One region of the Vibrio sp. VPAP30 genome, then DNA from elsewhere that is predicted to be linked to it. Evidence: predicted binding sites of a transcription regulator. Region 1 holds the regulator's gene; each other region holds the start of a gene.
The links. The regulator PurR, encoded in region 1, represses purine synthesis genes. The targets are predictions, from matches to a motif close to TNANGNAAACGTTTNCNTNA.
Positions count from the first base shown of each region.

Region 2: a site for PurR is predicted at 2,327-2,346, ahead of ZX61_RS00735 (NCS2 family permease). Genes of this name have one in related genera too.
Region 3: a site for PurR is predicted at 5,221-5,240, ahead of ZX61_RS08000 (NCS2 family permease). Genes of this name have one in related genera too.

Region 1 is NZ_LBLS01000043.1:492,383-499,852, forward strand. Features, by position in the region: gene glgA (glycogen synthase GlgA) at 1-459, shown strand, start outside; gene ZX61_RS22455 (alpha/beta fold hydrolase) at 619-1,428, shown strand; gene ZX61_RS22460 (DUF2007 domain-containing protein) at 1,425-1,730, opposite strand; gene ZX61_RS22465 (TVP38/TMEM64 family protein) at 1,730-2,422, opposite strand; gene ZX61_RS22470 (TfoX/Sxy family DNA transformation protein) at 2,568-3,158, opposite strand; cyclic di-GMP riboswitch class I at 3,298-3,384, opposite strand; gene purR (HTH-type transcriptional repressor PurR) at 3,528-4,535, opposite strand; gene torD (molecular chaperone TorD) at 4,747-5,394, opposite strand; gene torR (two-component system response regulator TorR) at 5,632-6,345, shown strand; gene elyC (envelope biogenesis factor ElyC) at 6,425-7,228, opposite strand; gene cmoM (tRNA uridine 5-oxyacetic acid(34) methyltransferase CmoM) at 7,343-7,470, shown strand, end outside.
Region 2 is NZ_LBLS01000008.1:48,463-55,932, forward strand. Features, by position in the region: gene frsA (esterase FrsA) at 1-218, opposite strand, end outside; gene tet(34) (oxytetracycline resistance phosphoribosyltransferase domain-containing protein Tet(34)) at 319-783, opposite strand; gene ZX61_RS00735 (NCS2 family permease) at 1,019-2,308, opposite strand; gene ZX61_RS00740 (aminoacyl-histidine dipeptidase) at 3,338-4,810, shown strand; gene ZX61_RS00745 (ATP-dependent zinc protease family protein) at 5,354-5,794, shown strand; gene rimK (30S ribosomal protein S6--L-glutamate ligase) at 5,794-6,699, shown strand; gene ZX61_RS00755 (succinylglutamate desuccinylase/aspartoacylase family protein) at 6,659-7,470, shown strand, end outside.
Region 3 is NZ_LBLS01000019.1:45,081-52,550, forward strand. Features, by position in the region: gene recG (ATP-dependent DNA helicase RecG) at 1-758, opposite strand, end outside; gene trmH (tRNA (guanosine(18)-2'-O)-methyltransferase TrmH) at 1,093-1,776, opposite strand; gene spoT (bifunctional GTP diphosphokinase/guanosine-3',5'-bis pyrophosphate 3'-pyrophosphohydrolase) at 1,845-3,962, opposite strand; gene rpoZ (DNA-directed RNA polymerase subunit omega) at 4,004-4,276, opposite strand; gene gmk (guanylate kinase) at 4,373-4,996, opposite strand; purine riboswitch at 5,293-5,392, shown strand; gene ZX61_RS08000 (NCS2 family permease) at 5,448-6,818, shown strand; gene ZX61_RS08005 (phosphate-starvation-inducible protein PsiE) at 6,932-7,357, shown strand.

The DNA of each region.
Region 1 (7,470 bases):
GTCATCGTTGGTACCGGAGATCCAGCTCTTGCCGCTCAGCTTAAAGAGGTGGCGGCACAACACAGTGATAATTTTGTTTTTGTGGAGGCCTACGATAACGAACTGGCGCACTTGGTTGAAGCAGGCTCCGATTTTTTCATTATGCCGTCAGAATTTGAACCTTGTGGTTTGAACCAAATTTATAGTATGGCTTATGGCACATTGCCAATTGTGCGTGGTGTTGGGGGCCTAAGAGATAGCGTTAATGATTATGATGCAGATCCTGAGGTTGCAACTGGGTTTGTCTTCTATGAGCCCGAGCCAGCGGCTTTGCTTCATGTTTTGCAGCGTTCTTTGTTACTGTATGCTCAGCAGCCCAATGAAGTTAAACGCGCGCAGCTTTATGCTATGGAGCAAGACTTCTGTTGGAACAAAGCGGCGGATGAATATATAACTTTGTACCGTAGTGCATTAAGCTGAAAACGATATGAAATAAGGCGTCTTAAAGGCGCCTTTTTGATGGTTGCTTACATTTTTAATAAAAGAATAATTAAGATTTGACGCATTTTGACGTAAATCCCTCTATGTTTATGCTAATCTCCGTAACCAAATTTTGAACTTGAGTATTCGTTTTTAAATATGAGTGACGCTTTACTTTTCCACAAAACCTATGCCCACCCAACAAGCGATGAATGGGTCGTTTTTGTGCATGGTGCTGGTGGAAGTTCATCAATCTGGTTTAAACAGATTAAAGCGTACAAGCAGCACTTTAATTTGTTGCTAATCGACCTTCGAGGTCACGGCAAATCCAACCAACTGATCAAAGAGCTGATCGCCAATCGCTACACATTCAAATCGGTAACAATGGACATCTTAAAGGTACTAGATCATCTTAAGATTCGTTCAGCGCATTTTGTTGGAATGTCACTGGGTACGATTATTGTTCGAAATTTGGCAGAGCTTGCGACAGATCGAGTAAAGTCAATGGTGCTTGGCGGCGCTGTCACGCGGTTTAACGTGCGTTCACAGATATTGGTCCGTTTAGGCGGTATGTGTAAGCATGTCGTGCCTTACATGTGGCTGTATAGCCTATTTGCTTATATCGTGATGCCACAGCGTACTCAAAGAGAGTCTCGACACCTATTTATCCACGAAGCAAAGAAACTGTGTCAAAAAGAATTTAAGCGTTGGTTTATCCTTACTGCCGAAGTCAATCCTCTGATGAAGTATTTCAAAGATAGAGAGTTACCAATACCAACCCTCTATTTGATGGGAGAACGGGACTATATGTTTATCCAGCCCGTGAAAGAGATGGTCGCAGTCCATAGGCAGAGTCAGCTTCAAGAAATTCGTGACTGCGGACACGTTTGTAACGTTGAACGACCAGAAGAGTTCAATCACCACTCAATTTCGTTTATTCAGCAGCAAATTAAAGCGCCTAACAGTTAAGGTGCAGTTTCGCCGCATTGCCAACATGCGCCAAACTGGGACTCGTTGGACTCACCACAATTGCTACAGTTCCAATTTGAACCTATCTGCGCATTCCTAAACTCTTTGATGACTGCATTGGCTTGAATGATTTGACTGTGATTCAGCAGCCAGATGTAAGGTTCGCTGCTCTCTCCAAATGGCACTTCACCCTGTAAGCCAAATACGCCTTCTCCGCGTACTTCACATTCGATATGGCAAGACTTTAAAAGCTCACAAACAATGTGAGCTTCGGTAGGTGTCGATGCCGAGTAGATTCTCATCAAGCATTGCCATTTGAAGTTGAAGGAGAGGCCTTAACCTTCGCCATGATCCATTTAGCAATGACGGGGAACAGTCCCAATAAGGCAAAAGATGCCAGCACCGTCGGAGACACTATGCCAGACAAGCTTTCAATTTGAGCCAGTTGCGTGCCAGCGTTCAAGTAGACAGCGGTGCCAGGCAACATGCCTAATTGGCTAACAAGGTAAAAACGTACCGTTGCGATTGGGGTTAAACCCATGAGCAAGTTGATCAGGAAAAATGGGAACACTGGAATCAAGCGAAGAGAAAAAAGGTAGAATGCACCGTCTTTCTCAACGCCTTGGTTAATGGCATTGAGTTTCTCACCAAATTTGCTCTGTACCCAATCACGTAGCAAATATCGACTACTTAAAAATGCAAGGGTTGCACCTATTGTACTGGCGAATGAAACCAGCAGTAGGCTAGTCCAGAAACCAAATAGTGCGGCGCCTAGCAGCGTCACAACTGCAGCTCCGGGGATAGAAAAGGCCGTAATAGCTATGTAAGCCAGAAAATAAGTGGCCGCTGCAACCGTAAAGTTGTCGGCAATAAAGGTAGCCAACTCAGCTTGTTGGGCTTTCGCATTTTCCAGCGTGAGATATTGACCAAAGTTTACGCCTAGTAAAACAATTAGTGCAACGAAGAGAATACCAAGGACGATTTTTTTATTCATGTTGAAGCTGCTCCATCTTACATCGAGGATAGATGTATTAAGTGTTACTAGACAAGACAGGGAAAGCAAGCAGCAAATTTCATTGCGATGGATAAAAATAAAAAAGTCAGCGCTGTGGCTGACTTCTTAGATAAGTACTGCTTGATTAACTAACTTGAGTTAATAGCTCTTGACGACGGCTTTGAGGAATGACCGACCAGTGAGTTCCGTTGATCGCGCCTTCCAATGCCCATAAAAGTTCGATATTTACATCGGCAGAGTGTGTGGATTGAATGGCTTTGAAAGCGTGAACTGCACCGACGTCTTCAAGGTTTTTAACCGACTCAATACCTGCCTTTTTAAGCATTCTCTCAGTAGCGAGCCTTAGGTTAGGTAGATCTTTCAAGCGATTTGGTTTTGCTTGCGACTGACTTTGTTTTTCTACGTTCGCTGCTCTGAGTGCGACGTTAGCAATCTCTAGGGCTTTACTGCTGTCTGACGCCAAATCGTCACACAAAGCAAAGTACTTAGTTACGACAGGGAAACCACGTTTTTTGTAAACATAGGGTTCGAGCCCTTGAGATTTAAACTGTTTAGCGAGAGTGGCATCCGCGCGTACGTGAAGCTTATCGTTGACTACAAGTGCGAACATGGTGTCATCGGCAAAAATGCCAAAACCACCAAACATTGAGCGAGACTTAATATGGCCTAACTGCTCAAACAAACGCATTGAGTCTTTTAGTATTGGTTTATCCATGCTGTGTTTTCTCGGTGTATATGTATACGCCACCAATGCAGGTCCGAGAGATTAGCAAAATAATGCAGATACAATGTCAGTAAGGTGTCATACGAGCTCAAGAACAAGTAAAAACGGTATGACAGTTTGCATATTCGCCATCGGCAACCCCGCTACCAGACAATAAATTGTTTAAGGCCGGAGGCTTTGCGTCCCACCCTTTCGGAGTGGTTTGCCCTGTTCGTGGCATTAATCGAACATTTTAAGAATAAATAAAACTGCGCAGAGCATCACATTTGAATGGGATAAATGTGATATTGGTTCAATAAATAGGGGGGATATATACGCTTAGCCAATAAAACGACTACTAGCTAAGCGTTTGACTTGAGGTTACTTATTTAGATTGCGAACGGTTTTACGCTCGACGATTTCAGGGTGCATTTCGAACACGCGTTTGTCATGTTCTTTATCTTTAATGCGCTCTAGAAGGATCTCAAAGGCGTTTTTACCTACACGTCGTTTTGGTTGGTGAACCGTTGTTAGTGGAGGAGAGAAGTATTCTGCAAGCTCAATATTGTCGTAACCAATCACCGACATATCTTGCGGGATTTGAATGCCTTTCTGCTGTAATCGACTCATCAGGCCTAATGCCATTGTATCGTTGAAACAGAACACAGCTGTCGGCTTGTTATCCATTGCTACGATCTTATCTGCCGCCAATACCGCGGTATCACACTCAAAGTTGCCTTCTAAGATCCAGTCTTCATTGACGGGCAGTTTAGCTTCAGCCATAGCACGCTTGAAGCCTCGAATACGTTCGACACAAGCTGCTTTTTCAAAGTGACCGCTCAGGCAAGCAATCTCCTTGTGGCCATGCTCGATTAAATACTTGGTCGCAAGGTATCCACCTTCTTCTGAGTTGTCGATGATCTTATCTGCTTGAGAGCTTTCTGGCCCCCAATCCATAACAACTTTAGGGATGTCCTTGTGGCGATCTAACATCTCGCTCAGCTCTTCAGTCAGATCGGAACACATGACTAGAATGCCATCTACCCGCTTTTCAGCAAGCATACGAATGTAGTCACGCTGCTTTTCATAGATACCACCTGTGTTACACAAGATCAGAGTGTAACCTTGGCGATAACAGTAGCTTTCTACGCCGTCGATAACTTCAGAGAAAAATAGGTTAGTCGATTGAGTAACTAGCATACCAATTGTGCGAGTTGTGTTGCACTTAAGGCTTCGCGCAACGGCACTTGGCGCGTAGTTAAGCTCATTTACCGCTTCCATCACTTTTTCTTGTGTCGCTTCTGCAACAAAGCGTGTCTTGTTGATGACGTGAGACACGGTGGTTGTTGAAACACCTGCAAGGCGAGCAACATCTTTAATAGTGGCCATAAATTCTGTCCTGTCGATGACTGCCACGAGAATATATTCAGTTTAGAATAAGTTGGCAGAAAGTATCAGAAACACAAAAACCGCTCTTATTTAGCGGTTTGTATTTGAATAGTTCATTTTTATCGTTTGCGGTCACGATTTTAGACCGCAATCTGACTGAGGGCAAACAAAATTCGTTGTCCTGACCTGTGCCAGTTCACATTGTCAGACTCTACTCGCCGATTAAGTATGCGCAGTCCAATTCCAAGAATGCCACTGTTAGAGACGTAATAGCAGAGTAAAAACCGAACTCATCGAGCGTTTGGCACTTAGCCGAAAACTTAGGTGCCCAGCTTAGAATGTGCTGGCGAATGAAGCTCTCTTGCTCGATAAGTGCTTCTTCAATATGGCGCTCTTGTTCGAGTTCATTGGAGCGAATGATGAGATTGCCTAGAAAATCGAGTTCAATGGCAATGTGATCAGCAGGCTCGTTTAAGCTTTCATCGACAGCAACGCCATGCTCTAGCATTAACGCTTCCATCTCTTTCGCCGGCTTGTCATCGAGTAGGCCCGACTCGCCGATGTACATAGAAGCATAAGGCAGTGCAGAGTCGCGGTCAGATTTCAAAAACAGATCACAAAAGTCAGCGGCTAATTCAAGCTGAGCATCTTCGCGATCGATCAAGCGATTGAGTGCGTCAATGACACGATCAATCGACGGTTTGAGATCGGCATTCTCGCCAAGGCCAGTAAGGAAAGAGCGGATTTGAGCTGAATGGTACTGCTCAAGGTTCTCTTCGGTTAGCTCTTTGGCGTAAAGGCTTGAAAGCCACCAATAGATTTCTGCACGTTTTTCGTTGAATGCTTTGATTTCTTGCATTAGGTATCACTCCCAAAATAACTACCTATTAGTGTAACTAATAAAAATGAATAGCGGTAATGGCTTACGTGACAATAAAAGACGAATTATGAGCATTTATTAACAAGGGCGGAGGTTTTGTCTTGAATCAATAAAAAATCATCTTTCTCGTTTTTAAAGTGATAAATACTAGAAATGTTACTATTTATGAATAGAATAAATGATAGAACTATTCCCAATGCAAATTAAGTGGTGCAGATGAGTTATCATGTACTAGTAGTAGAAGATGACGTAGTGACTCGCAGCAAGCTCGTTGGCTACTTTCAGAACGAAGGTTACCAAGTCAGCGAAGCAGAAAGCGGTGAGCAGATGCGAGACATGCTACAAAACAACGCGATTGATTTGGTGATGTTGGATATTAATCTACCGGGTGAAGATGGATTAATGCTAACTCGCGAACTACGCAGTCAATCAGACATTGGAATTATCCTAGTAACAGGACGCACGGACAGCATCGACAAAATTGTTGGCCTCGAAATGGGCGCCGATGACTATGTCACTAAACCTTTTGAATTACGAGAGCTACTGGTTCGAGTTAAGAACTTATTGTGGCGAATTTCCGCTGCACGTAATTCGTCAGGAGTGGATAGCGCAGCGAAGCAAGATGATAATGTTGTTCGCTTTGGCGAGTGGACGTTTGATGTTCAGCGCCGCGCTTTAAGCCGAAATGGAGAGCCTGTGAAGCTGACTAAAGCAGAGTATGAGCTGCTGGTTGCTTTGTCTTCATACCCGAATCAGGTTCTCAGCCGTGAGCGTATTTTGAATATGATCAGCCATCGTGTTGATGCGCCGAATGATCGCACGATTGATGTGTTGATTCGTCGCATGCGAGCTAAGATGGAGTTCGATCCAAAGAATCCGCAGATTTTTGTTACCGTTCATGGTGAAGGCTATATGTTCGCGGGTGATTAAATTCGACGGTTGGAACATGTGACTTGCATAAAAATACCGAGGCTTGCCTCGGTATTTTTCTACCTAGAGATACTGATAGTTACAGTTTGCTTTCAGAGGCTTGAAGAGCTTGCTCTTCGTAGTCTGACGCCCAATCTCTCAAGGTTTGCCAGATTCGGCCCAATGTCTCGTGCCAGTATCGTTCAGTTTGCTCGAGGTACTTACCTTTGGGTGTGTATTTTTCCCATGCTTGGCTAATGTTGTTATGAGCCAAATAATTGGTGGGAGCTGGGTAGGGTTTAAGCCCAGCAGCATGGAATTCGTTAAGTGCCCGCTTCATATGGCTCGCTGAAGTAACCACAACCAGTTTTTTGGTATTGACGAAAGCTGCCGCTTGTCTCGCTTCTTCCCAAGTATCTTTTGCGGTTTCTAACAAAATAATATCCGACTTAGATACACCAAGCGCTAGGGCAACTTTAGCCATCATACGCGCATTACTCACTTCAGACCCCCCCGAGTAACCCGATAAAATGAGTTTGGAACCAGGGTAGATACGCATAATGCGAATACCTTCAGCAAGGCGCATTAACCCAGTACGACTAAGCTCAGACGTAGGAGGTATTTTATCGTCAACCACATGACCACTGCCCAACACCATAACGTAGTCGATAGATTCGTCAACGGGGAAAAAGGCGGAGTATTGGCGTTCAAGCGGCATCAACAAACGAGAAGAGATTGGTTGAAAGGCGATAAGGAAGATACCGATGAAAGAGAATAGAACAACAAAGCAGCCTGTCTTCTGTTTACGAGTAAACATGATCAACATTAAGCCGAATAACCCGATGATTAGCATCGCCGGAAGCGGCATAAGTAGAGAAGACACAACTTTTTTCAGCTCAAACATACTTAAATAGTCCGAAAAAACATCAATTGATTATAATTTAAGAGAAAGCCTCTTTATTCCTGCTTTTCTTATGACAGAATAGCAGCACGATTAGACATGATAACCTAAGCTGCTGTGACTGAAGACCGCAATTTCGACGATATTGCCCACAAATTTGCAAAAAATATTTACGGTTCTGACAAAGGAGAGATTCGCCAAGTCATTGTTTGGGAAGATCTTCAACAGATACTTAATGCTGTTGA
Region 2 (7,470 bases), on a different contig from region 1:
TTTGCGAGGACTGACTCAATCTCGATAGGGTCAAGACCTTGCCACGCCCACTGAAGGCGGCGTAAGTTTCGATACCACTTAAAACCATCCGCTTTTTGCTTTTCCTCTAAGAAGGTTTCGCTTGTTGGCATGTATTGCGTGAGTGCAGAAGTTTCTTTCGCTTGCTTATGATTAGCAAACAGAGACTCCGAGAGGTTCTTACTGACTTCCTCAGGCATGTATTCTGACCTAAATAGTTGCGTTTATTAAATAGTAATAAAAAAAATGACCCAATAAAGGGTCATTTATCAAGAAACTGTCGCTATATTGTTCAATCAGTTATTTTTGCTTGCGATTGATCGGCTCAATGTACTGAATTGACATATCCCATGGCTGTTCAATCCAAGTATCTTGAGCAATATCGACAACATAATCATCAAGCAGCTCAACACCAGCAGGCTTCGCACATACAGCAATCAATTTTGCTTTCGGGTACATTTCACGCAGTTGGCGCGCGGTGTCACCACTATCTACTAGGTCTTCAACAATTAGGAAGCCTTCACCGTCACCTTCTGGTGCTTTTACAACCGTCATATCACGTTGGTGGTCGTGGTCGTAGCTAGAAATACAAATGGTATCAACATGACGAATACCCAGCTCACGAGCCAAGATCGCTCCAGGGACAAGACCGCCACGGCTTACCGCCCAAATGCCTTTCCATTGCTCTGCTGGCATCTGTTTTTCCGCCAATTCACGACAAAGTGTGTGCATTTGGTCCCAAGTGATAATGAATTTTTTACTCATTGTAATAACCTAATAGTTTTAAAATCTGCATCCCCTCAACACGTCAATGAAACTTGGACGATTGCAACAGGCAAGTCTGGGGAAAAGCTACGCAAACGTTTATTTTAACGCAGGCGCTATACAATACCAATGGGGAATTTATCCCAATAACAAAAATAATCGCCATAACAGATGTACTGTTATGGCGAAAATAGCGAACTGACAACAGTTAGCGAACGAAACCGCTAGCTGTCAATTAGGCGACTAGATACTTCATGATGAAGACTGCTGACAGCACCCATACACTGATCGACACTTCACGACCGCGGCCACTCAGTAACTTGATTGCCGCGTAAGAGATAAAGCCAAGTGCGATACCTTCTGCGATTGAGTATGTCAGAGGCATTAGTAGACAGGTGACTACAACAGGTGCCGCTTCTGTCAGGTCACGCCAGTCTACACTGACTAAACCAGACATCATTAGAATTGCCACGTAGAAAAGTGCGCCCGCAGTAGCGTACGCTGGAATCATGCCGGCTAATGGCGAGAAAAATAGCGCCAACAGAAAAAGAACACCAACTACAACGGCAGTCAGGCCAGTACGCCCACCAGCTGCAACACCTGCCGTCGACTCGACGTAAGAAGTCGTGCTAGATGTACCAATCATGGCGCCTACAGACGTTGCGGTTGAATCAGCAAGTAGCGCTTTGCTTAAGCGCGGAAGCTTGCCATCTTCTTTAATAAGATTAGCTTTTGTCGCCACACCGACTAACGTCCCCGCAGTATCGAATAAATCGACAAACAAGAAAGCAAACACAACCGAGATCATACCCACTTCAAATACATCGACAATATTCATTTGCATAAAGGTTGGCGCAACACTTGGTGGCGTTGACATAATACCGCCCCACTGAACATCACCTAGAATCAAACCGAGCGCTGTAATAATCAGAATCGCTATCATCACTGCGCCGCGTACACCGCGGTAAACCAAACCGATAGTTAGGAAGAAGCCTAGCGCCGCTAGTGCTGGCTGCAAACCGGTAATGTGGCCAAGGCCGACTAAGGTTGCAGGGTTATCAACAACAATACCTGAGTTTTGTAGGCCAATGAACGCAAGGAAAAGGCCAATACCGGCAGAGATCCCCGTTCGCAGTGACATAGGAATCGAGTTGATTATCCATTCACGTACCTTGAAAATACTCAAAGCCATAAAAATGATACCCGAGACAAATACAGCACCCAAAGCCACCTGCCAAGAATGCCCCATACCTAGGACAACCCCATAGGTAAAGAAGGCGTTAAGTCCCATACCTGGTGCCAGTGCAATTGGGTAGTTGGCAACAAAACCCATAATAAAACAGCCGATTGCTGCTGCAAGACAGGTGGCAACAAATACAGCGCCTTTATCCATACCGGCGTCGGCAAGCATCGCAGGGTTAACAAAGATGATGTAAGCCATCGTCAAAAAGGTAGTAATACCTGCAATGACCTCAGTTTTGACGTTTGTGCCGTTCTCACTGAGTTTGAACAGTTTTTCGAACATGATCGAATCCTAAAGGGTAAAAGTAAACGGTTGCGTAATCGATTGGCTCGAATTATAAAGTCATCAAATAGTAAATTCCAGATAGAATTACGACTCTAATCAATATTTCTGGTAATCATAGCCTCTTTCAAACACCAATAATGGTGGATGATAAGTAAAAAAACTTTATGTTTCATAAAGTAAAATGATTTATTCCTTAAATTTCAAAAAGGTGCTTTTTTATACCATGTTATAAACTTTCAACGATATTTAGGATATTTATGCGGGATGCGATATGTGTTTATGCGAATAAAACAGAGAGATATGAGTTAGCGGTGGGAAACCACAGAGTTTGTGGGCAAATTGTGAGCGCACCTTTGCTTAGATAAAAAAACGCCACTCAATTTGAGTGGCGGTTGAATCATGTCAGCTATACAGAGCTGTAAAAAAATTCCAATAATAGGGGTGAACATACTGTTCGAGAATCACAAGCTTGAGGTTAGTAACCAAAGCTTGTTGGGTAAGTAAAGCTGCCTGTGTAAACAGAGTTGTTTAGCCAGAATGCTGCACTTGGTAAACCTTTCATAACTATCACCTTCTAAATCAATTAAAACGGATTACAAATATTGATTTCTCGGTTCCTTGGAGGCGACAAATCGGACTCATCCTTTGAGCATTTTCTCTTCGCTTTGGAAGTTGGTTACAAATATACCTTAAAGAAATTAAATTACAAGCTTTAAAGTGACGAAAGTCACAAATAATTTATAAACTGACTTAGATCAATTCAATCTTGTAATTAAATTACAAATATATCAGTTTATTGTTTGAGTTTAATACAAAGCGAGAAATCTTGTTGCACAAGCATTGTCAAACGAAATCTACAATTTGTGATTGCACCGAAACATTTGCTTTCCGCTTTTACTACACCCTTTAATCAGGGAGTGCTATTCTGTGCTCCTCTACCCAATAGGTCAGATTTAGGTTTTTGTGCCAGATTAATAGCAGAAACCAAACACATAATCTGGCATTATTCTTTTTAAGGAGTCATCCGTGTCTGAATTCCATTCTGAAATCAGCAGCTTATCACCTGCTCCACTTTGGCAGTTTTTCGATAAGATCTGTTCTATTCCTCACCCTTCAAAACAAGAAGAAGCCCTAGCACAATACATCGTTGATTGGGCTAAAGAGCAAGGCTTAGACGTTCGCCGTGATCCTACTGGCAACGTTTTCATTAAAAAGCCAGCTACGCCGGGCATGGAAAATAAGAAAGGTGTCGTTCTACAAGCACACATTGATATGGTGCCACAAAAGAATGAAGACACAGATCATGACTTCACAAAAGATCCAATTCAGCCATACATTGATGGTGAATGGGTAACAGCGAAGGGAACCACACTAGGTGCCGACAATGGCATGGGTATGGCCTCTTGTCTTGCGGTACTGGCTTCAACAGAAATCAAGCACGGTCCTATTGAAGTGCTTCTAACAGTAGACGAAGAAGCAGGCATGACGGGTGCATTCGGCCTTGAAGCGGGTTGGTTAGAAGGCGATATCCTTCTTAATACCGACTCAGAGCAAGAAGGCGAGGTCTACATGGGCTGTGCCGGTGGTATTGATGGTGAAATGACTTTCGATATCAAACGCGAAGCGCTTCCAGCAGGCTTTACTACTCGTCAACTGATCCTAAAAGGTCTAAAAGGTGGTCACTCAGGCTGTGACATTCATACTGGTCGCGGCAATGCCAACAAACTGCTTGCTCGATTCCTAGCAGGTCACGCGCAAGAGCTAGATCTTCGCCTTGTCGAGTTCCGAGGTGGTAGTCTGCGCAACGCGATTCCTCGTGAAGCGTTCGTGACCGTAGCAGTACCAGCGGAAAATGAAGCTAAACTGGCAGAGTTATTCGAGTTCTACACTAACCTACTTCGTACTGAGCTAGGTAAAGTGGAAACAGACATCGTTTCGTTCAATCAAACGATCGACAAAGACTCACAAGTTTTAGCTGTTGCAGACCAGCAACGTTTTATCGCGGCATTAAATGCTTGCCCCAACGGCGTGATTCGCATGAGTGATGAAATTGAAGGCGTGGTTGAAACGTCTCTAAACGTTGGTGTCGTGACTACTGAAGTAAACCAAATCCAAGTCTTGTGCTTAGTTCGCTCTCTGATTGATTCTGGCCGTCAACAAGTAGAAGGCATGCTGACTTCTGTCGCTGAACTGGCTGGCGCTCAAATTGAGTTCTCAGGTGCTTACCCAGGTTGGAAACCAGACGCAGACTCAGAGATCATGGCTATCTTCCGTGACATGTACGAAGGCATCTACGGTCACAAGCCAAACATCATGGTTATTCACGCTGGTCTTGAGTGTGGCCTGTTCAAAGAACCTTATCCAAACATGGATATGGTGTCATTTGGCCCAACCATCAAATTCCCACACTCACCAGATGAGAAAGTGAAGATTGATACGGTTGCCCTATTCTGGGATCAAATGGTTGCCCTATTAGAAGCGATTCCTGAAAAAGCGTAATTCTCATTACTAAATCTAATCCTAAAAGCCAGCTTACATTAGCTGGCTTTTTTTATTGCCCCCTAATTCCTATCCATAAATATTTTTTGTCGTCACGGTGATTTCTTTTCGTTAGTCAGTGGGAATCATGGTTGCTAGAGTCGCCCTCGTTGAAGCACCTAAGGGTAAATTCTCTGCCCTCTTCAGGCACTACACTCGGCATAAAACGACCGTGTTAAGTTGGGGATGCTCACTTCAATCGAGCATCTTAATTACTCTCTAGGGTCTGTTGATCTTTCGAGCTGATTTTTGCAGCTGTTTGTGGAAAATTTATACAAGGCAGAGGCTTTGAAGTGTAGCTAGCCTACATGAAAAGCCGATAACGCAGTAGAAATGAACCACAAACGCTGCCCGAAGGGTTCGGCTAAAATCGTTTTATGCTTTGTTAAGGGGTATTTACTTAGAATGACTAAGCTACACACCCCTTGCCGCGCCTAAAACGATTTTATCTCGAACAAAATTTAACCGCGAAAGACCAACAGACCCAAACTTATTATTACTGCGATGAAAGAAAAACTACTTGTTGGTTGGCGAGAGACCCTCAGCCTACCGAGCCTTGGTATTGATAAAATTAATGCAAAAATCGATACCGGAGCCAAGACCTCGTGTTTACACGCATTCAAAGTAGAGAGCTTTAACAAGGACGAAGCTCAATGGGTTCGCTTCTGGATCCACCCAATTCAGCATAATACGGACATAGAAATTATGTGTGAGTCTGAAGTCATTGATGAGCGTATTGTTCGCGACTCAGGTGGCCATGAAGAATCGCGTTATGTGATCAGCTCTAGTTTGAGCATCGGTGGCGAAACTTGGCCAATTGAAATTACCTTAACTAATCGCGAAAACATGACTTTTCGTATGTTGTTAGGCCGTACAGCCATGCACAACCGCATCGTTGTCGACCCTGTTGAATCGTTTTTAGTCCCTTTCGAGGAAAGCAAATAATGAAAATTGGTATTTTATCTCGTAACGCTAGCTTGTACTCAACCAAGCGTTTGATTGAAGCGGCAAAAAACCGTGGTCATGAGGTAAAAGTCATCGATGCACTTCGTTGCTACATGAACATCAACTCAGACAAACCTGAAATTCACTTTAAAGGTGAAGAACTGTCTGGTTTCGATGCCATCATTCCTCGCATTGGCGCTTCTGTCACTTTCTATGGCACAGCGGTACTGCGTCAATTTGAAATGATGGGCGTTTACCCAGTTAACGAGTCGGTAGCCATCACTCGCTCTCGCGATAAGTTACGCTCCATGCAACTGCTATCTCGCAAGGGTATCGGCATGCCAATCACTGGCTTTGCCAGTAAACCTGATGACGTGAAAGACCTGCTTGAAATGGTTGGCGGTGCGCCAGTTGTTATTAAGTTACTAGAAGGGACCCAAGGTATCGGCGTTGTACTGGCTGAAACTCGTAAGGCCGCAGAAAGTGTTGTTGAAGCCTTTATGGGCCTGAAAGCCAATATCATGGTTCAGGAATACATTAAAGAAGCGGGAGGTGCTGATATTCGTTGCTTTGTGATTGGCGATAAAGTGATCGCTGCGATGAAGCGTCAAGGTGCAGAAGGCGAGTTTCGCTCTAACCTCCACCGTGGTGGCAGCGCATCGTTAATTAAGATTACTCCAGAAGAGCGACGCACTGCGGTCGCGGCTGCGAAAATAATGGGTCTAAATGTGGCCGGGGTTGATCTACTAAGATCAGAACGCGGTCCATTAGTCATGGAAGTAAACTCATCTCCAGGTCTTGAAGGTATTGAGGCCGCAACTGGTAAAGACATTGCTGGAATGATTGTCGAATTTATTGAGAAAAATGCGGCAAGCAAAAGGACTAAAACTCGTGGCAAAGGCTAAAAAGAATAGCGCATTCGAATTTCTCGGCGAGTCTATCCCGCCGGGAGAGCGTATGGTGATTGAGTTAGAAGCGGCAAAGCTTTACACCCATTCACCCTTATCGATCCCGGTCGAGATCATAAACGGAAAACAAGCTGGGCCCGTTCTTATGGTCAACGCAGCAATTCATGGTGATGAGCTTAACGGCGTTGAGATTGTTAGACAGTTAATCAACACTCTTGATGCTAACAAGCTCAAAGGCACCTTCATTGCTGTATCCATTGTTAACGTATTCGGCTTTATTCATAAATCGCGTTATCTGCCAGATAGACGAGACTTGAACCGCTGCTTCCCAGGTAGTGAAAAAGGATCGCTTGCTTCACGCATGGCAAACACCTTTTTCTCTCAGGTCGCTAAGCGCTGTGACTACATTTTGGATTTACACACAGGTGCAATTCACCGCACCAACCTGCCACAGATTCGCGCAGATTTAAGTAATCCAGAAACACTTCGTATTGCTCAGGCGTTCGCTACGCCAGTGATCGTTGATGCTCCACTACGAGACGGCTCTCTGCGTAGCGAGGCTGAACGCTTGGGCATTCCGGTTTTAACCTATGAAGCGGGAGAAGCGCTAAGGTTTGAGCCTATTTGTATCAGTGCGGGCTTCATCGGGGTTCAGCGTGTCATGCAGGCAATTGGTATGCTGCGTTCAAGTCGCAAAAAGTTGCCAACACCGATGATCGCTAAGTCCACCAGCTGGTTGCGCGCGGAAAGTGACGGCATTCTTCGAAC
Region 3 (7,470 bases), on a different contig from region 1:
CAGGCTGGTAGCGGCAATGCTATGTCTTGCTGACCTTTGCTGCGCACCGCCAACATCGACAGGTTTTGTGCCAGCAGCTCTTCCATAATCAAACGGATCTGCGCAGGATGTTTGCCTTCATCAAACTGCTCTAAGTTGATATTCGGTGGCGGACGATGAATTGTGTGCAGTGCTTGTGCTAGGGTGATTTGGTGATCATACAGGCCATTCGGTAGCAGCTCTTGTACTGCCGCTTTGTCGAGTAACTCTAGTGCTTGCTCGGTTAAATTGCGCAGCGTCACCTGCCTTAAACCATCCGTCGTCGGGTAGACTGGAGTAAGCGTTTGCTCTACTTGGGTGCTTTGGTTCGGTGTGTAGAATTTATAATCTGGATGGACAATCTCTAGTCCGTAGCCACCACGCTTGATTTCACCATAAGCGTGAACGGTTTTACCTTCGGCGAAGTTGTTCTTCATTCCAGCAGTAAAATTGAAAAAACGCAGTGTGATGGTGCCGTTACCATCACTGATTTTCACTGACAGCATTTTACGTTTGCCAAACAAGGTATCAACACTCATCACCTTGCCTTGTACCGCCGCCCACAAACCTGCATGCAGTTTTACAATCGGGTAGATACGAGTGCGATCTTCATAGCGCAGTGGAAGATGAAAAAGGAGATCTTGAACGCTATTGAGCCCAACTTTGGCTAACTTCTCGGCTACTTTGGCGCCAACGCCAGTGAGAGAGGTGAGAGGAATCGCAGATAGCAGTTGGGACATGACACAGCTCGCTCGTTATTTTGAGTAAGTGACTCAGTGAGTTAGATAAGACCCTGTTAGTTAACCATTGGGCTGTGTTTTTGTACAGGAAAAAATCGAGTGAGAGATCGGGCTACGCCCGCGAGAACGCTTCGTTTGGGATTCTAGAACGGACTTCGTCCTATAGAACGCTGCGCTATGGAAAGCGTGATTGTTATTCGCCTTTGGAGAAACTAATTGTCATTCCATAGACTGACGAAGGAAGGAGTAGGGAATCTCCAGAAGTCTTCTACTTGCTTGAAGAGATCACCAACTCGTTCATCCCTCGTCTTGAGGATGACAGACGTTAGAGCAGCTATTTCTTCTGCATCTCTGCCCACCATTCGTCATCGGCGATGATCTGGCCTTGTTCGTCTAGTGGCGGGTAAGGGAGCTTTTTGCGCTTGGCGACTTTAGCTAGCACTGGATGGCCACGTTCGAACAGTAGGCGATGAATGGTTTCCTCTGGTACAGAGCTGACATTATTGTCGTACATGCCAGCGGCTTCGCGTTGACGCTGTGCTTCATAAAGAATGACTGCACTGGCTACCGATACGTTGAGAGACTGCACCATGCCTACCATAGGCACGATGATGTCCTGATCGGCAAGTTGCTTCGCTTTTTCAGAAGCCCCGACCTTTTCACTGCCGAGAATAATCGCAGTTGGTTTGGTGTAGTCAATTTCTCGAAAATCGACCGCAGTTTCGGATAGATTAGTGACGAGAACCTGCATACCTTGGGCTTTAAGTTCAGTAATAGCCTCGTCGATAGAGTCATGCGTTTCAACGTCTACCCAGTTACGAGCACCAGCAGAAGTATGGCTCAGTGTACGCATCTCATTTGGCCATACCGCGTGAATCTTGTGAATACCCGTTGCATCGGCAGTACGGATAACGGCAGAAACGTTGTTTGGCTTGTGAACTTCTTCCAGACAAAGGGTTAAATCAGCTTGGCGGGCCTTGAGGACTTGTTGGATACGATTGTAGCGTTCTAAATTCATAATCTTACACAAAAGAAAAGCCCTTGAAATGGTGATTTCAAGGGCGATTAAGTATTTAAATCAAACGGTTAGTTCTTGCGGCGACGAACTTTTAGCGTCTGTGGCATGGCTTTAATCTTACGCATAATGCCAGCAAGGTGAACACGATCTTTGGTCGTTAGCAGTACTGTCACTGTGTATAAGCGACCATCACGCTCTTCGGTTGAAAGTCCGTGAATGTTTGAGCCCGTTTTTGAAATAACATTTGTCAGCTCTGCGAGTGCACCTTGACGATTTTGAACGTCGACAGTGACTTCAGTGATGAACTCTTTGTCGTAATCATCAGACCATTCCACCGCCATGTACTTATCCGGCTCTTTCTGATAACCGCGTACATTCGGACACATCTCGCGGTGGACCACCAGACCTCGGCCCGGTGAAACGTGAGCGATAATGTGGTCATCTGGGATCGGGTGACAACAGTTGGCGAACGTCAGCAAAATACCTTCCGCACCGCGGATCGGCAGTTTCTTCTTACCGTCGTTATTACTTTCAACTTCTGTCAGCTCATCAGCATCGCCCAATAAGCGACGCGCAATGACAATGCTCATTAATTCACCAAGACCGATATCTGCCAGCAGATCGTCGATCGAGTCTACTTTTAGATCGGTCAGAACATGGTTGATGTTCTCTTCATCGATATCTGATAGAGAAAGTTCGCCCAAGGCATGGTTAAGCAGGCGGCGACCCAGTGTAATCGACTCTTCACGGCGCATAGTTTTCAGAACCTGACGGATCTTAGTACGAGCACGAGACGTCACCACGTAGTTGAGCCATGCAGCATTGGGGCGTGCCCCCGGAGCACTGATTATCTCAATCGTCTGACCGTTTTTCAGCGATTTACTCAGTGGGTAAGGGTTACGATCAACACGAGCACCGACACAGGTATTACCAACATCAGTATGTACGGCATAAGCGAAATCTACCGCAGTTGCGCCAACAGGCAGCTCGACAATGCGACCTTTTGGTGTAAAGACGTAAATCTCGTCTGGGAACAGATCCGATTTAACGTTCTCGATGAATTCAAATGAATTACCGGCGCTTTGTTGTAGCTCAAGCAGGCTTTGCATCCAACGTTGAGCTTTGACTTGCGCTGTTGTGCCTGTGCGCTCTCCGGTACCTTTATATGACCAGTGAGCCGCGACACCTTTGTCTGCCATTTGATCCATATCTTCGGTACGGATCTGAACTTCAACCGGTACACCATGAGGGCCAACCATTGAAGTGTGGATAGATTGATAGCCGTTCGCTTTTGGTACCGCGATGTAGTCTTTCATGCGACCCGGACGCGGCTTGTAGAGGCTATGAACCTGACCAAGCACTCGGTAACAGGTATCGGCATTATCGACTACCACGCGGAAAGCGTAGATATCCATAATGGTATGGAAGCGTTGTTCTTTGGTCTTCATCTTGTTGTAGATGGAGAAAAGGTTTTTCTCTCGACCAAAAACACGCGCTTTCAAGCCGACTTCTTCAAGGCGACCTTCAATCTCGTCATGAATACGTTGAATCATCTCCTTTCGATTACCACGCGCTGCTTTAACTACCTCTTTAAGAACGCGATAGCGGTTCGGGTAGAGCGCTTCAAAACCTAGCTCTTCGAGCTCAGTTTTGATGTTGTGGATACCAAGGCGATGCGCTAGTGGAGAATAGATTTCTAGTGTTTCGCGGGCGATACGACGTTTTTTGTCTGGACGAAGAGCACCGAGCGTGCGCATATTGTGCGTACGGTCAGCAAGTTTGATCAGAATAACGCGGATGTCTTGCACCATGGCAAGAACCATCTTACGGAAGTTTTCTGCCTGAGCTTCCTTGCGATCGCGAAACTTAAGCTTATCAAGCTTAGAAACGCCATCCACCAGCTCTGCAACGGTATTGCCAAATTGAGCTTCAAGCTCTTCTTTGGTGACTTCGGTATCTTCAATAACGTCGTGAAGAAGGGCTGCTTGTAGGGTTTCAATATCAAGGCGCATTTCAGCCAAGATACGAGCTACAGCAACAGGGTGGATGATATAAGGTTCCCCACTAGAGCGGGTTTGCCCTTCATGGGCATCTTTCGCTACCACATAAGATTGACGCAGAGCCTCAATTTGAGGCTCTGTTAGGTATTCTTGGGCAACGTCTTTGAGGCTATCAAATAGATACAAACTTTAGGCCCGGAAGATAGTTGTTGTGACGAGAAGGCTAATTAGCGGCTGTGAGCGATGCTGCTTACAGCTGCTAGTTCAGCGGCTTCTTGCTCTTGCTGCTCTTGACGCTCACGTGCATCAAGAATCTCTTTAGTGATAAGGCCTTCTTCGATTTCGCGTAGAGCGATAACCGTTTGCTTATCATTCTCTTCTGGCACTAGTGAATCTTTGCCACCAGTTTGCATTTGACGAGCGCGGCGTGCCGCAATTAGAACTAGGTCGAAACGGTTGCCAACTTTTTCAACAGCGTCTTGTACAGTTACGCGTGCCATGAGAACTCCAAATTAGTTAACTAAATTTTTGAATGACGAGAAATTATACAGGCTGACAGTTCCTAGTGTCTAGGATCTGTTTGTGTTTCCTGCTATTTACTCAGCTAAAAGCGCATCAAGCATGCCTTTATATTTAGCAGCTTGCTTGTCTTGCTTCAATCTTTCTGCGCGTATGATGGCTTTAAAGTCCATCAAGGCAGTGTCGAAATCATCGTTGATGATCACGTAGTCGTACTCAGCGTAGTGTGAGATTTCCGATTTTGCTTCCGCCATGCGCTTAGCAATCACGGCATCGCTGTCTTGTCCGCGAGCGTTAAGGCGACGCTCTAGCTCACCATTTGATGGCGGTAGGATAAACAGACTTTTCGCTAAAGGCATTTGTTCACGGATTTGGCGAGCACCTTGCCAGTCGATATCTAGGAATACATCAATGCCTTTGTCGAGGTTTTCTTCAATCCAAACCCGCGACGTGCCGTAGTAGTTGCCAAACACTTCGGCATACTCAAGGAACTCACCTTTATCAATCAGCTCTTCAAAGTGTTCTTTCTGTACGAAGTGGTAGTGAGCACCATCTTGCTCACCAGGGCGCATACCGCGAGTAGTATGAGAGACCGACACTTTCATCGCGTAGGTTGGGTTAGTTTCTAGCATGGCTGAAATCAGACTAGACTTTCCAGCACCACTTGGTGCAGATACGATATATAGAGTGCCTTTACCCATAGGTACGATCCCACATTTGGTTTGATAACTGTCAGTAGATAATACTGACATGTTTAAAGATAGCACTGACCACATAGAAACACCGAAGTGGTGAAATTTAGGCCAGAAAAATGGAGGCGAAGAGTAGCATAATTCGCCTATTTAGGACAACTTGCAATAACTGATTAGTTATCACAGTTTTCAGCCAGCAGAGTACTAAGACAATATTCAACAGATTCACCGCCTGAAGCAATCGTTTGCTATTGTTGTGTATTTAGCAGAGAAAAGCGTTGAGTTTTTATTCGAGATCCTTACAATCCGCGCAAACGATTAAATGCTGTATATGTCTAATAAAATGGATTGGACGTTTCTACCACTGAGCCTACCTTAGTGACTACAGTAGCTTATGCGCCTATCTCTTTTCGCAGCATTGAACCCGTTTACTGTTTACCCCACTTATAAAGGTTTCATTGTGAGTCTCGAATCAACTCTAAAAGCCCAGAGTCAGCCTGGTGTACTGGAATCAGTATTTAAAATTGCTGAGCGAAAAACAACCTTAGGTACCGAGCTGTACGCAGGCTTTATTACCTTCTTAGCGATGAGCTATATTTTGGCGGTTAACCCAGCCATTTTGGGGGGAATCCCTGGGATGGATAAAGGTGCGGTGTTTACAGCAACAGCACTGGCAGCGGCAATCGCGACTTTTATTATGGGTGTTTGGGGTAATTATCCAGTTATGCTCGCGCCTGGCATGAGTATGAATGGTTTCTTCAAAGGGATGCTACTCAGCGGCTCGGTTGCGCTAGTGTGGAATGAAGCCCTATTTGGCATCTTTTTATCGGGTGTGTTCTATCTCCTTCTTTCCCTGACTAATATTCGTAGATCTCTGATAGAGTCGATTCCTAACGATCTGAAGAACGCGATTACGGTATCGCTTGGTCTGTTTATCGCCTTTTTAGGTTTGAAGAATGCGGGCATCATCGTCGATAACAAGTTTGTCCTTGTCGGTATGGGTAACATTACTGAACCACAGGTGATCATCGCTTATATCAGTATCTTTATTGCCCTTGGTTGTATGGTGCGAGATATCAAGCTGGCGACGTTTATCTCATTTGTTAGTGCGATCGGTCTAACGTTGATTGCCGATATGGTGATGGGCACATCTAATGCGCCAATTCCTGAGCAGATAGTGACGGCGCCGCCAAGCATGGCGAGCACGTTTGGTGCCGTGTTTGATTTCTCTGGCCTAACCGCAGACAAGATGTTCGATCTGCTGTTTGTTGTGGTGATTTTCCTGATTGTCGACTTCTTTGATGGCATGAGCACGATAGTTGGTGTCGGCCGTGATGCAGGCATTATCGACAAAGATGGCAAAGTACCTAACGCTCGTTCAGCCCTAGTTGCGGATGCCGGGGGAACTGTGATTGGCTCGGTGCTCGGTACAACGTCAATTACTGCGTTCTCTGAGTCGGGTATTGCTTCTTCTCAAGGGGCGAAAACCGGTCTTGCGGCGGTTGTGGTATCAGGTCTGTTCCTTGTGTCGCTATTCCTATATCCACTATTTTCTATCTTCTCGGCAGCCATGGTTGCTCCGGCTATGGTTGTGGTGGGCATCTACATGATTGGTCGTTTAGGCCAGATTGATTGGGACAAGAAAGAGTCTCGTATTGCTGCGTTCTTTACCATCATGTTTACGGTTCTGAGCTTCTCTCCTGCCAACGGTATGGCGATGGGCTTTATCAGCTACGCATTTACTATGGTGGTTGCGGGTAAAGGTAAGCAGGTTCACCCAATTATCTATGCTCTGTCTGCGGTATTCTTAGCTTACTTGCTGCTGCTATAGTAAATCACAACTTAGAGAGCGGTTATCGGCTAAAGAATGACGACCGCTCACTTCTTTGTCATACATCTCGTGGTAAACTGGATGCCTATTAGTTTTTATCACGGATAGGGATTATGCCTTCCAATCTTCCTAAATCATTCAGCAAGCCATTTCTTAAAATCTTCCACTCATTAGAGGCTGTGCTGCTAGTGGCGATCACGCTTGCGACGCTGTTTGCGATGGTCGAAGAGTTTGTCCATGTCTTTACTGAAAAGCGCGTCCTGCTGACCGATATCTTGTTGATGTTTATCTATCTCGAAGTGCTGGCGATGGTTAAGCAGTTCGTGATGAACGGTAAGATCCCTGTGCGCTACCCAATCTACATTGCCATGATGGCGATCGCTCGATACATCACCTTAGGCATGAAAGAGTTGGATGCGGTATTGGTAGTTTGGCTTTCAGTGGCGGCGTTAATTTTGGCGGTAGCGACAATGGTGATTCGAGTGGGGCATCATTATTGGCCGTATATTGATAACAATACCGCCGAGAAAGATGAGTAAGGTTATCTGTCGGGCAGGATGAGGTAAAGAAGTGTAAAGTCTTCTCAAATCATATTGTTATTTTCTGAATGGCCGATTATCTTTTCATCAACCCCTTTGTGATGAGAGTGTGT